DNA from 3 places in the Kitasatospora azatica KCTC 9699 genome. Region 3 is predicted to be linked to each of the others. Evidence: riboswitches for the same ligand, from Rfam matches in the RefSeq annotation. Region 3 holds a riboswitch; each other region holds the start of a gene.
What was found. Region 3 has a riboswitch for cobalamin ahead of cobN (cobaltochelatase subunit CobN). Riboswitches for the same ligand answer to the same signal wherever they lie in the genome.

Region 1 (4,013 bases), 3.7 Mb from region 3:
GACCGCGCCCACATGGGGGTTGGCGGCGGCTGCCTGCACGGTGTCGGTGGCGATCGCGGCCTGGTAGGCCTCGGTCACGTGGGTGGTGTCCGGCGGGATGGTCTTGCCGTCGGTCGCGGTGCCGGGGCCGTTGGTCGGCGCGCCGGTCTCGGTGATCCAGATCGGCAGGTCGGGGGTGCCGTTGCCGGCCAGGATCGACACCAGGTTGCCCTGGGCGCTGCTGATGTCCTCCATGGCGGTGCCGAAGGAGGTCTTGGCGCTCGGCAGGTACGGATAGGTGTAGGGGTGGTAGCTGATCGCGTCGACCACCTTGTTGCCGCCCAGCTTGCAGACCGCGGTGAGGAAGTCGCCCTGCGAGACGTAGGCGATCGACGGATCGGTGCCCACCGCCGCCAGACCGCCCATCAGCACGTAGGCCTGCGGGTCGGCCTGGCGCAGCGCCTTGCTGGTGGCGGTCAGCAGCTCGGTGTAGCCGGCCGGGTCGGGCTTGGGCGCCCAGAACGGGATGTTCGGCTCGTTCCACACCTCCCACATGTGCACGCCCTGCGATGCGTAGCGCTTGGCGGCGTCCCGGGCGAAGGCGGCGAACTTGGCCGGATCGGCCGGCGGGCAGGCGTCGTCGGTGCTGCAGCCGGCCTTGCGGGCCCACTTCGGCGTGTAGCCGATGGTGGCCAGCACCTCCAGGCCGCGGGCCCGGGCGCCGTTCAGCACCCGGTCGAAGCGCTGCCACTCGTAGGTCTTGGGGCTGTCCGGCTGGATGTCGTTCCAGGACAGGTCGACCCGGATCCACTTGGCGCCGGAGTCGACGGCGTCGCCGAGGCCGACCGCGAGCTCCTGGTCGTTCTTCCAGGTGAGGGTGTCCCCGTAGGCGAGGCCGATCGGCAGCGGCTTGCGCGGGTCGCTCAGCGAACTCGGCGCCGACGGCTTGGTGCTGGTCGCGCCCGGCGAGCCGGACTTCCCGTCGCTCCCCGGCTGGACCGAGGGCGAGGCAGTGGTGACGGTACTGGCCAGAACGGTCGCGAGCGCCGAGACGAGGAACGCCACCAGCGCCACCAGTATCTGCTGCCTTCTCCCCGTGTGCTTCAGCATGCGCTACAGGGTAGGCCAGCGGGCTGTGCGCCAAGCCCCTCGGGGCCCCGGAAGCCACGTTTCGCAACCGTCCGGTACTGGGTCAGACACCGCGCGCGACACTACATATGGGGCTACTCGCAGGAGTCCGCACTACATGTATGCTCACTCTCGCTGTCGACGCAGGGGAATCCGGTGTGAGTCCGGGACTGCCCCGCAGCGGTGAGCGGGGCTGCACACGAAGGGCCCGCAAGTCCGAGGACCTGCCGACGGTGTGCCACCCGGCCTCCCCGCAGAGGCCTCCCAGCACTGAAGTACCGTCCGGCCTCGCGGGTGGGCCAGGGTTGACGCGCGCGCCGGAACGTTTCGGCGTGCCGTTTTTCCCTGCCGCGCGCTCCTCCGGACGAGCCCGTCCGCCGCCGCCACAGGAGAGAGTGCGCCTTGACCGTCGCTGCCTCAGTTGCCCTGCCCTCACAGGGTTCTGCCGACGAAGCCCAGACCGACCCCGGTACTGCGCTGCTTCGGCTGCTCACCGACCGAAGCACCGACCTCCCCCAGGTGGACCCCGGCCACGTCGCCGCCGCCGCGCTGCGCGGCCGCCATGCCGGTTCGGACTTCGCCGAGCTGCGCGGGCTGGCCGTGGACGCCGCCGCTTCGATGATCGCCGAGGACCCGCAGTACTCGAAGCTGGCCGCCCGGCTGCTCGCCCAGGAGATCCTGGACGAGGCCGCGAGCCAGGGTGCGGTCTCCTTCGCCGCCTCGATCGCCGTCGGCCACGCCGAGGGCCTGATCGGCGACACCACCGCCGCCTTCGTGACCAAGCACGCCGCCGCCCTGGACGCGCTGATCGACCCGCAGGGCGACGACCGCTTCGAGTACTTCGGCCTGCGCACCGTGCAGTCCCGCTACCTGCTGCGCCACCCGATCACCCGCAAGGTGGTCGAGACCCCGCAGCACTTCCTGCTCCGGGTGGCCTGCGGTCTCGCGGTCGGGGACAGCGAGCAGTCGGTGGCCGAGGTGGCCGAGCTGTACCGCCTGATGAGCCGTCTGGAGTACCTGACCAGCTCGCCGACGCTGTTCAACTCCGGCACCCGGCACCCGCAGATGTCCAGCTGCTACCTGCTGGACTCGCCGCTGGACAACCTGGACTCGATCTACTCGCGCTACGCCCAGATCGCCCGGCTGTCCAAGCACGCCGGCGGGATCGGCCTGTCGTACTCCCGGATCCGTTCGCGCGGCTCGCTGATCCGCGGCACCAACGGCAAGTCCAACGGCATCGTGCCGTTCCTGCGCACCCTGGACTCCTCGGTGGCCGCCGTCAACCAGGGCGGCCGGCGCAAGGGCGCGGCCTGCGTCTACCTGGAGACCTGGCACGCGGACATCGAGGAGTTCCTCGAGCTGCGCGACAACACCGGCGAGGAGGCCCGGCGGACCCACAACCTCAACCTGGCGCACTGGATCCCGGACGAGTTCATGCGCCGGGTCAACGCCAACGCCGACTGGTCGCTCTTCTCCCCGGCCGACGTGCCGGAGCTGGTCGACCTGTGGGGCGAGGAGTTCGACGCGGCCTACCTGAAGGCCGAGCAGGCCGGCAAGGCCGTGCGCACCATCCCCGCGCAGACCCTGTACGCCCGGATGATGCGCACCCTGGCGCAGACCGGCAACGGCTGGATGACCTTCAAGGACGCCTCCAACCGGGCCGCCAACCAGACCGCGCTGCCGGGCCGCACCGTGCACTCCTCCAACCTGTGCACCGAGATCCTGGAGGTCACCGACGACTCCGAGACCGCGGTCTGCAACCTGGGCTCGGTCAACCTGGGTGCCCACCTGGCCGACGGCGCGTCAGCCGCCGACCTGCTGAACGCGATGGACTGGGAGCGGCTGGACGCCACCGTGCGGACCGCGGTGACCTTCCTGGACCGCGTGGTGGACATCAACTTCTACCCGACCACCGAGGCCGGCACCTCCAACTCCCGCTGGCGGCCGGTGGGTCTGGGCGTGATGGGCCTGCAGGACGTCTTCTTCCAGCTGCGCCTGGACTTCGACTCCGCCGAGGCCAAGCGGCTCTCCACGCTGATCGCCGAGCGGATCATGCTCACCGCGTACGAGCGCTCCAGCGAGCTGGCCGAGCAGTTCGGGCAGCACCCGGCGTACGGCGAGACCCGCGCGGCCCGCGGTCAGCTGCACATCGACCATTTCTTTGAAGACCAGCACAGCGGCTCAACGCCCCAGTGGCAGGAGCGTTGGGACGCGCTGCGCGCCACCATCGCCCGCACCGGTCTGCGCAACTCGCTGCTGCTGGCGATCGCCCCGACCGCCACCATCGCCTCGATCGCCGGTGTCTACGAGTGCATCGAGCCGCAGGTCTCCAACCTGTTCAAGCGCGAGACCCTGTCCGGCGAGTTCCTGCAGGTCAACCCGTACCTGGTGCGTGAGTTGAAGCAGCTGGGCGTCTGGGACCAGCAGACCCGGGACGCGCTGCGCGACGCCAACGGCAGCGTCCAGGAGCTGAACTGGCTGCCCGCCGAGGTTCGTTCGCTCTACCGCACGGCCTGGGAGCTGCCGCAGCGCGCGCTGATCGACCTGGCCGCCGCCCGGCAGCCGTACATCGACCAGAGCCAGTCGCTGAACCTGTTCATGGCCGCGCCGACCATCGGCAAGCTCAGCTCGATGTACGCGTACGCCTGGAAGGTCGGTCTGAAGACCACCTACTACCTGCGCTCGCGCCCGGCCACCCGGATCGCCCAGGCGGCCTCCGGCGCCGCCCGTACGGCGGTGAGCGTGCCGACCCCCACCCTCTCCCCGGAGGAGGAGGCGGCCATCGCCTGCTCCCTGGAGAACCCCGAGTCCTGCGAGGCCTGCCAGTGAGTTCCCACCCGTCGCCCGACCACCACCCCTATTCGACGGCGCAGAGCGCCGGCACCTCCTTGACTCAGAACAAGATG
Region 2 (4,013 bases), on a different contig from region 3:
CCCACCGGCCGTCCGAGCACCTTCTCACGCCCGAACTCCACCGCCACCGGCAGCAGTCCGAGCCCGTCCACGGCCCCGGCGCCCGACTCCACCTGGTCGACGATCCGCCGCCCGAGCATCTGGTACCCGCCGCACACCCCCAGCACCGGCTGCCCGGCCGCCGCCCGCTCCCGCAGCGCCCGTTCCAGCCCGCGTTCGCGCAGCCAGGCCAGGTCCGCGACGGTGGCCCGGGTACCGGGCAGCACCACCAGATCGGCGTCGGCCAGCTCCTCGGGCCGGGTGGCCCAGCGGACCAGCACCCCCGGCTCCTGGGCCAGCGCGTCCAGGTCGGTGAAGTTGGACAGCCGCGGGAACCGCAGCACCGCCACCCGCAGCACGTCGGCGCCGAGCGGACCCTCGGACACCCGATCGACCACCGTCGACAGGTCCAGCGAGTCCTCCGCGTCCAGCCACAGGCCCGCCAGCATCGGCAGCGTGCCCAGCACCGGACGGCCGGTCAGCTCGTGCAGCATGTCCAGGCCCGGCTTCAGCAGCCGGGCGTCGCCGCGGAACTTGTTCACCAGCCAGCCCGCCACCAGCCGCTGGTCCTCGGCGCTCAGCAGCGCCAGGGTGCCGTACATCGCCGCGAACACCCCGCCCCGGTCGATGTCGCCGACCACCAGAACCGGCAGGTCGGCGGCCCGGGCCAGGCCCATGTTGGCGATGTCGCGGTCGCGCAGGTTGATCTCCGCGGGGGAGCCGGCGCCCTCGCAGACCACCACGTCGAAGCGGCCGCGCAGGTCGGCCAGGCACTCCAGCGAGCGCTCCAGCAGGTACGGCTTGCGCTCCCGGTAGTCCAGCGCGCCGACCTCGGCGATCGGACGGCCGAGCAGCACCACCTGGCTGCGGCCGTCCGCACCGGGCTTGAGCAGCACCGGGTTCATCGCCGCCTCCGGCTCCACCCGGGCCGCCTGCGCCTGCATCACCTGGGCCCGGCCGATCTCGGCGCCGTCGGTGGTGACCATCGAGTTGAGCGACATGTTCTGCGCCTTGAAGGGGGCCACCCGCACCCCCTTGCGGGCCAGCCAACGGCAGATCCCGGCGGTCACCACGCTCTTGCCCGCATCCGAGGTGGTGCCGGCGATCAGGATCGCGTTGCTCATATTCGTCCCCTCCAGAGAACCCGTGCCGAGAGACCCCGTGCCGAGAGAACCCGTGCCGTCAGAACCCGTGCCGCCACCGTCGTGCCCAGCGCCAACAACCCGACCCGGCGCGACAGTCGGCAGGCCCGCTCGATGTCCGAGACCGCCACCGGCCGCAACTCCGCACCCAGTACCGGCCGGTGCTCCACCCTCTCGCCGTACTGCAGCGTGCCGCCCAGCCGGACGCCCAGGGCGCCCGCGAAGGCCGACTCGGCCTGCCCGGCGTTGGGGCTCGGGTGGCTCGACCCGTCCCGGCGCCAGACCTTCCAGGCGGTCGCGGGGGAGTCGGCGGCCGCCACCGTGAGCAGCGCGGTGAGGCGCGCACCGGGCCAGCCCGCCACGTCGTCCAGCCGCGCGGCCGCCCAGCCGAACCGCCGGTAGCGGGGCGACTTGTGCCCGACCATCGCGTCCAGCGTGTTGACGGCCCGGAAGGCGAGCAGCCCGGGAGCCCCGGCCAGCGTGCCCCAGACCAGGGCGTTGACCACGGCGTCGGCGGTGTTCTCGGCCACCGACTCGACCACCGCGCGGGCGATCTGCTGCTCGTCCAGCGCGCTGGGGTCGCGTCCGCACAGGTGCGGCAGGCGCTGCCGAGCCGCCGTCAGGTCCTCGGCGGCGAGCGCGGCGCCGATGGTGCGGGCCTCCCGGGTCAGCGAGGTGCCGCCGAGCACCGTCCAGGTGGCCAGCGCGGCGGTGACGGTCCGTCGGGCGGAGCCGGCGCGGCGCTGCAGGGCGGCCGCGCCGAGCGCGACGGCGCCCACGCCGATCGCGGTGTGCAGGGCCCCCGCGCCCCGGTGGTCGCGCCACAGCACACGTTCCAGGGAGCCCGCCGCCCGGCCGAAGGCGGCCACCGGGTGACCGCGGCGGGGGTCGGCGAGCGCGGCGTCGGCGGCGTAGCCGACCACCGCGCCGAGCGCGTATCCAAGCGCAGGCGGCACGGCGCGCTGCATCGAAGCGTGTCCTCACTCAGGGTCCGCGCCCTGGATCGACGTAACCGGAGGCGAGAGTCTCCTGGCTCCCGGGTACAGACGCACGCCCGGGCCCGCTGGTGGAGCCGGCTGATGTCACTGCCGGCGGTCCTGTGGCGGACCGCCGTGACCATCTCTCGAACGTGCTCCCCGGTGACAGTGGCGGGACCGCGCCGGATTCGCACCGGCTTCCTCTGCTTGCCTCCGTTTGGCCCAAGGATCCCATCACGCGCCGGAACCGGGCGTCAACCAGGCGCCACCGCCGCGAACGGAGTGGTTGATCACACCGGCGGGGGCGCCGGTTCAACGCCCGTAGCTGGTGAATCGTCCAATGCCGTGTCAAGGCCCGCCGCCGCTCTTCGTGCGTTCAGCGGCTGGGGGCCGGATCGGCCCGGCCCTACCGTCACGGGCATGCGAAGAAGCAGGCCCCCCGCCCCCGCTCCGGTCCCGTTCTCCCCCGAGGCCGCCCGCGCCCATCGCGCCGGCCTCGGACTCACTCCGGAGCAGGTGGCGGCGGGGATGGCCGCGCACGGCGTACGGCTGCCGGCGGCCCATGTGCTCGGCTGGGAGAGCGGCGTGATCCGCCCCGGCGAGGAGGAGTTCATCGCGCTGGCCCGGGCCCTGTGGTGCCCGGCCGCGCAGTTGATGGGCACCGCGCCGGACTCGCTGCGCGACTTCCGGGTGGCCCGCGAGCTGACCCAGGAGCAGACGGCGGCCCGGATCGGGATCGGCCTGCACAGCTACGCGAGCGCCGAGCAGACCGGTCGCTGGAGCGGGGACGCGGACCAGAGCGCCGCCCTGGTCGAGGTGCTCGGCCTGCGGCTGCGCGACCTGGTCCGGATCACCGGCGTGGCCGAGGAGCTGGACCAGCGGCTGCGCCAGTGCGTGGACGGCCGCTGGCAGGCGCAGCTGAAGGCGGTGGCCAAACTGGTGCCGGTGCCGCGGGAGAGCATCGCGACGGCGCTCGCCGCGCTGCAGAACGAGCACCAGGTGCCCTCGCACTGGGGTTCCTCGACCTGGGGTCCCGCGACGCCCGCGGTCGAGCCGGAGCCCGCCGAGCCCCCGTACGACCGTTTCTGGGCGCTGCTGGCCCGCACCGACACCGGCGGTCTTCCGGTCTAGGCCCTTGACGTAGTCCGTCCCAACGGCGGCGCTGCGGTGGCCGCCCCGACCGGAACGCGATGAACTGGACGGACCCGTCCGACCCGCCATCACCACCCCGGGGAGAGCCATGCGTTGGGGAACCGCCGTCGCCACGGCCACCGCCGTCGCCATCGCAGCGGGCGCGGCCGCCCTGTTGATCGGACGTCGGGTCTCCGACCTCAGCCTGCGCCCCGCCACGGCCGAGGGCGGCCAGGCCAAGGGCGAGCCGGCGCTGCGGGTGCACGAGGTGGGCGCCCGGGAGGTGGTCCTCACCCGCACCGTGGCCAGCGCCCGGCGCGGCCGGTACGCGCTGGAGTGGCCCGGCGGGCACGCGGTGGTCGGCGAGGTGCTGGGCACCGGTCCGCAGACCGTCACCCGCCGCCTGGAGCTCACCGCCGGCAGCCCGCTCGCGGCCGGCACCGAGGTGGAGTTGAGCACCCGGGTGCTGCGCGGCGACCCCGGCTCGGCCTGCGGCCTCGACTACATGGACGTGCTGGTCGACGGCGAGCTCGGCACCCTGCCCGCCTGGTACGTCCCGGCGATCCGCGGCACCTGGGTGATCGCCGTGCACGGCACGCTGGCCGACCGCCGGCAGGCGCTGCCGATCCTGCCGGTGCTCCGCCGGCTCCAGCTGCCCGCCCTGGTGGTCAGCTACCGCGGCGACCAGGGCGCGCCGGCCTCACCGGACGGAATCGGCCATTTCGGCGAGACCGAGTGGCGCGAC
Region 3 (4,013 bases):
CGGCCCAGGCCTACCTCGACGTGGTCGCCAAGGCCGGCATCATCGGCCCGGACTTCTCGATCACCGAGTCCCACACCGGCTTCGACAAGCCCGGCGGCTGGTCCGTCCCCGACCAGGACTCCTGACCAGCGACGGGGCTCGTGGCAACGCCACGGGCCCCGCCCGTCGGGGCCGTCGGTCCCGGCGTCCTACGGTTTGCGGGCCAGCAGGCAGGCGTGCCGCCTCTTCATCCCTTCCGCCGGCTCCTGCAGCAACCGCGCGGTGACCACGAGCCCGGCTCCGCCGAGCAGCTCGGCGATCCGCTCCAACGGCAGGAGGTACGACCCGTACGACACCGGGTGTCCGTACGCCTCGGTGAAACGCACCTGCTCGTCATCCCCGACGTAGCCTCCCAGCATCAGCCAGCCGCCGGGCGCGAGCGTGCGGGCGAACTCGGCGAACACCACCGGCAGCCACTGCGGCGGAGTGTGATGGGTGGAGTAGTAGGCGAGGATCCCGCCGAGCTCCTCGTCCCCGAGCTCGAGCGCGGTCATCGATCCGACCGCGAACCGCAGCTCCGGGTACGCCTGTCGGGCCAGCCCGATCATCTCCGGCGACAGGTCGATGCCGAACACCGACACCCCCAGATCCGCCAGGTGCGCCGTCACACGGCCCGGCCCGCAGCCCAGATCGGCTACCGGCCCGAGGTCGGCTGCCCGGACCAGTTCGGCGAACGTGGCCAGCATCGCGCGTCCCAACGGGTCGATCGCGGCTGGGGAGTTGACGAGCTTGACGTAGTCGCCGGCGACGGTGTCGTACGACTCGCGAAGCTCGGCCAGATAGGAGGGCTCAGTCATGCGCGCGACCCTAGTACGTCGTCGGGCGCCTGGCTGGCTGCCCGCCCGGACTTCTCGCCGACCCACGACGGCCCGAGCCGGGATCAGTGGGACGCGCTCATCCCGGGCTGATCGCAGCACGTCAGCAGTGGAACGGCCCGAGGTAGATGGTCCCGTCGTCGGTGCTGTTCGCGTTGTCGGTCTCGGCGAAGAGCCTGATGCAGTGGCCCCGGCCGGGGACGCTCACCGGGCCCGCGTAGTACTTGTAGAGCGGGCTGGCGCCGCCCGGGTCGGCGGAGATGGCGACGGTGGTGCAGCTGCTGCCCGAGTCCTGGGCGCACTCCTCGAGGGTGACGTCCACGTAGCTGGAGATCCCGTAGAGGCTGCCCGCCTTCACGTTGACCGCGCAGTTGTTGCCGGTGGCGGAGTCGTAGTAGAGGTGCACGTTGCTGTACACGGTGCTGCCCGAGCTGCTGGTGACCGCATAGGGGGAGCCGCTGACCTCGCTGCCGGAGCAGCCCCAGCCGCCGGCCGCGGCCGGGCCGGCCGAGGCGAAGGTCAGACCGCCACCGACCACCGCCAGCGCCGCGCCCACCGCGAGCTTCCGCATGAATCCACGCATGTCCACCATCCCCTGTCGAGACTGTCGGGTCGAGACTGTCGGTCACCTGCCTCCGGCTGGTGGCCCGTTGCGGAAGAGACTGCCGAGGACCTGTATCGCGGCTGTATCGCGGCTATATCGGGTGCATCCGGCCCGTTAGGATGACGCCGGGCGGGCCGGCCGGCGCGCTCACGCCAGTGACGGCGCAGGGGAGGAAACCGGTGCGAAGCCGGTGCGGTCCCGCCACTGTGACCACGGCTCGACAACCGTGGGAGCCAGGAACTCCTTGCCGTCCTTTTCACCAGCCCGGGGCGCGGACCCCGAGGAAGGCCGCCGCATGATCCTGCTGCTCTCCACCTCCGACACCGACCTGTTGTCGGCCCGGGCCAGTACCGGCCCGGTCGGCTACCGGCTGGGGAACCCGGCCCGGCTGCGGCCGGAGGACCTGCCCGAGCTGGTCGAGGGCACCGACCTGGTGGTGGTCCGGCTGCTCGGTGGGCGTCGGGCCTGGGAGGAGGGCCTGGACGCGCTGCTGGCGGGGCCGCGCCCGGTCGTCGTGCTCAGCGGCGAGCAGGCGCCGGACGCCCAGCTGATGGAGCTGTCCACGGTCCCGGCGGGCCTGGCGGCCGAGGCGCACGCCTACCTCGCGCACGGCGGCCCGGCCAACCTGGCCGAGCTCGGCGCCTTCCTCTCCGACACCGTGCTGCTCACCGGTCACGGCTTCGCACCGCCGGCCTCGGCCCCGGACTGGGGTCCGCTGGAGCGGGAGCCCCGCCGCACCGAGGGTCCGTCCGTCGCGGTGCTGTACTACCGCGCGCACCACATGAGCGGCAACACGGCCTTCGTGGACACCCTGTGCGCGGCGATCGAGGACGCCGGCGGCCAGGCCCGCCCCTTCTACTGCTCCTCGCTGCGCGGCGCCCCCGCCGAGCTGCTGGCCGAACTCGGCCGCGCCGACGCGATCGTGACCACGGTGCTGGCGGCCGGCGGCACCCGCCCCGCCGACGCGCAGGCCGGCGGCGACGAGGAGGCCTGGGACGCGGGCGCACTCGCCGCCCTCGACCGGCCGATCCTGCAGGCGCTCTGCCTCACCTGGTCGCGCGAGCAGTGGGAGGGCAGCGACGACGGGCTCTCCCCGCTGGACACCGCCACCCAGGTCGCGGTGCCGGAGTTCGACGGGCGACTGATCACCGTCCCGTTCTCCTTCAAGGAACTGGACCAGGACGGGCTGACGGTCTACGTCGCCGACCCCGAGCGCTCCGCCCGGGTCGCGGGGATCGCGGTGCGGCACGCCCGGCTGCGCCACATCCCGGCCGGCGAACGGCGGTTGGCGCTGGTGCTGTCGGCGTACCCGACCAAGCACGCCCGGGTCGGCAACGCGGTCGGTCTGGACACCCCCGCGAGTGCGGCCCGCCTGCTGCGCCGGCTGCGCGAGGAGGGCTGGGAGCTCGGGGACGGGTTCCCCGGCATGGAGCCCGTGGCGGGCGAGCACGAGGGCGACGCGCTGATCAAGGCGCTGATCGAGGCCGGCGGCTACGACCAGGACTGGCTGACCGAGGACCAGTTGGCCCGCAACCCGGTCCGGATCCCGGCCGCCGACTACCGCCGCTGGTACGCGACGCTGCCGGCCTCGCTGCGCGAGCGGGTCGAGCAGCACTGGGGTCCGGCGCCGGGCGAGCTGTACCTGGACCGCAGCCGCAACCCGGAGGGCGACATCATCCTGGCCGCCCTGCGCGCCGGCAACCTGCTGGTGCTGGTGCAGCCGCCGCGCGGCTTCGGCGCCAACCCGGTGGCCATCTACCACGACCCCGACCTGCCGCCCAGCCACCACTACCTGGCCGCCTACCGCTGGATCGCGGCCGCGCAGGCGGACGGCGGCTTCGGCGCCGACGCCGTCGTACACCTGGGCAAGCACGGCAACCTGGAGTGGCTGCCGGGCAAGACGGCCGCGCTCTCCGCCGACTGCGGGCCGGACGCGGCACTCGGCGACCTGCCGCTGATCTACCCGTTCCTGGTCAACGACCCGGGCGAGGGCACCCAGGCCAAGCGCCGGGCGCACGCCACCCTGGTGGACCACCTGGTCCCGCCGATGGCCCGGGCCGACTCCTACGGGGACATCGCGCGCCTGGAGCAGCTGTTGGACGAGCACTCCAACATCGCCGCGATGGACCCGGCCAAGCTGCCGGCCATCCGGGCGCAGATCTGGACCCTGATCCAGGCGGCCCGTCTCGACCACGACCTCGGCCTGGACGAGCGGCCGGAGGACGACGGGTTCGACGACTTCCTGCTCCATGTCGACGGCTGGCTCTGCGAGGTGAAGGACGCTCAGATCCGTGACGGCCTGCACGTGTTGGGCCAGGCACCGGCCGGCCAGGACCGGGTCAACCTGGTGCTGTCGATCCTGAGGGCGCGTCAGATCTGGGGCGGCGTCAGCGCGTTGCCGGGTCTGCGGGAGGCGCTGGGCCTGGACGAGGCGGCACTCACCCTGGGTGCGACCGACGCGGCCGAAGCCAGGGCGCGCGAGCTGGTCGAGGCGATGGAGGCGGCCGACTGGGCGCCGGAGGCCGTCGCCAAGGTGGCCGAGGGCCTGCCGGCCG

Region 1: it holds a riboswitch for cobalamin, as region 3 does, so the genes downstream of both, BR98_RS16810 (ribonucleoside-diphosphate reductase subunit alpha) here and cobN (cobaltochelatase subunit CobN) in region 3, are expected to answer to the same signal.
Region 2: it holds a riboswitch for cobalamin, as region 3 does, so the genes downstream of both, BR98_RS09935 (cobalamin biosynthesis protein) here and cobN (cobaltochelatase subunit CobN) in region 3, are expected to answer to the same signal.

What each region holds. Positions count from the first base shown of each region.
Region 1 is NZ_JQMO01000003.1:1,279,223-1,283,235, reverse strand. Features, by position in the region: gene BR98_RS16815 (cellulase family glycosylhydrolase) at 1-1,089, opposite strand, end outside; cobalamin riboswitch at 1,224-1,353, shown strand; gene BR98_RS16810 (ribonucleoside-diphosphate reductase subunit alpha) at 1,510-3,936, shown strand; gene BR98_RS16805 (ribonucleotide-diphosphate reductase subunit beta) at 4,011-4,013, shown strand, end outside.
Region 2 is NZ_JQMO01000002.1:2,167,392-2,171,404, reverse strand. Features, by position in the region: gene BR98_RS09940 (cobyric acid synthase) at 1-1,142, opposite strand, end outside; gene BR98_RS09935 (cobalamin biosynthesis protein) at 1,139-2,128, opposite strand; cobalamin riboswitch at 2,161-2,367, opposite strand; gene BR98_RS09930 (helix-turn-helix domain-containing protein) at 2,558-3,268, shown strand; gene BR98_RS09925 (alpha/beta hydrolase) at 3,378-4,013, shown strand, end outside.
Region 3 is NZ_JQMO01000003.1:4,992,115-4,996,127, reverse strand. Features, by position in the region: gene BR98_RS32905 (putative quinol monooxygenase) at 1-125, shown strand, start outside; gene BR98_RS32900 (class I SAM-dependent methyltransferase) at 189-836, opposite strand; gene BR98_RS32895 (hypothetical protein) at 958-1,437, opposite strand; cobalamin riboswitch at 1,573-1,720, shown strand; gene cobN (cobaltochelatase subunit CobN) at 1,754-4,013, shown strand, end outside.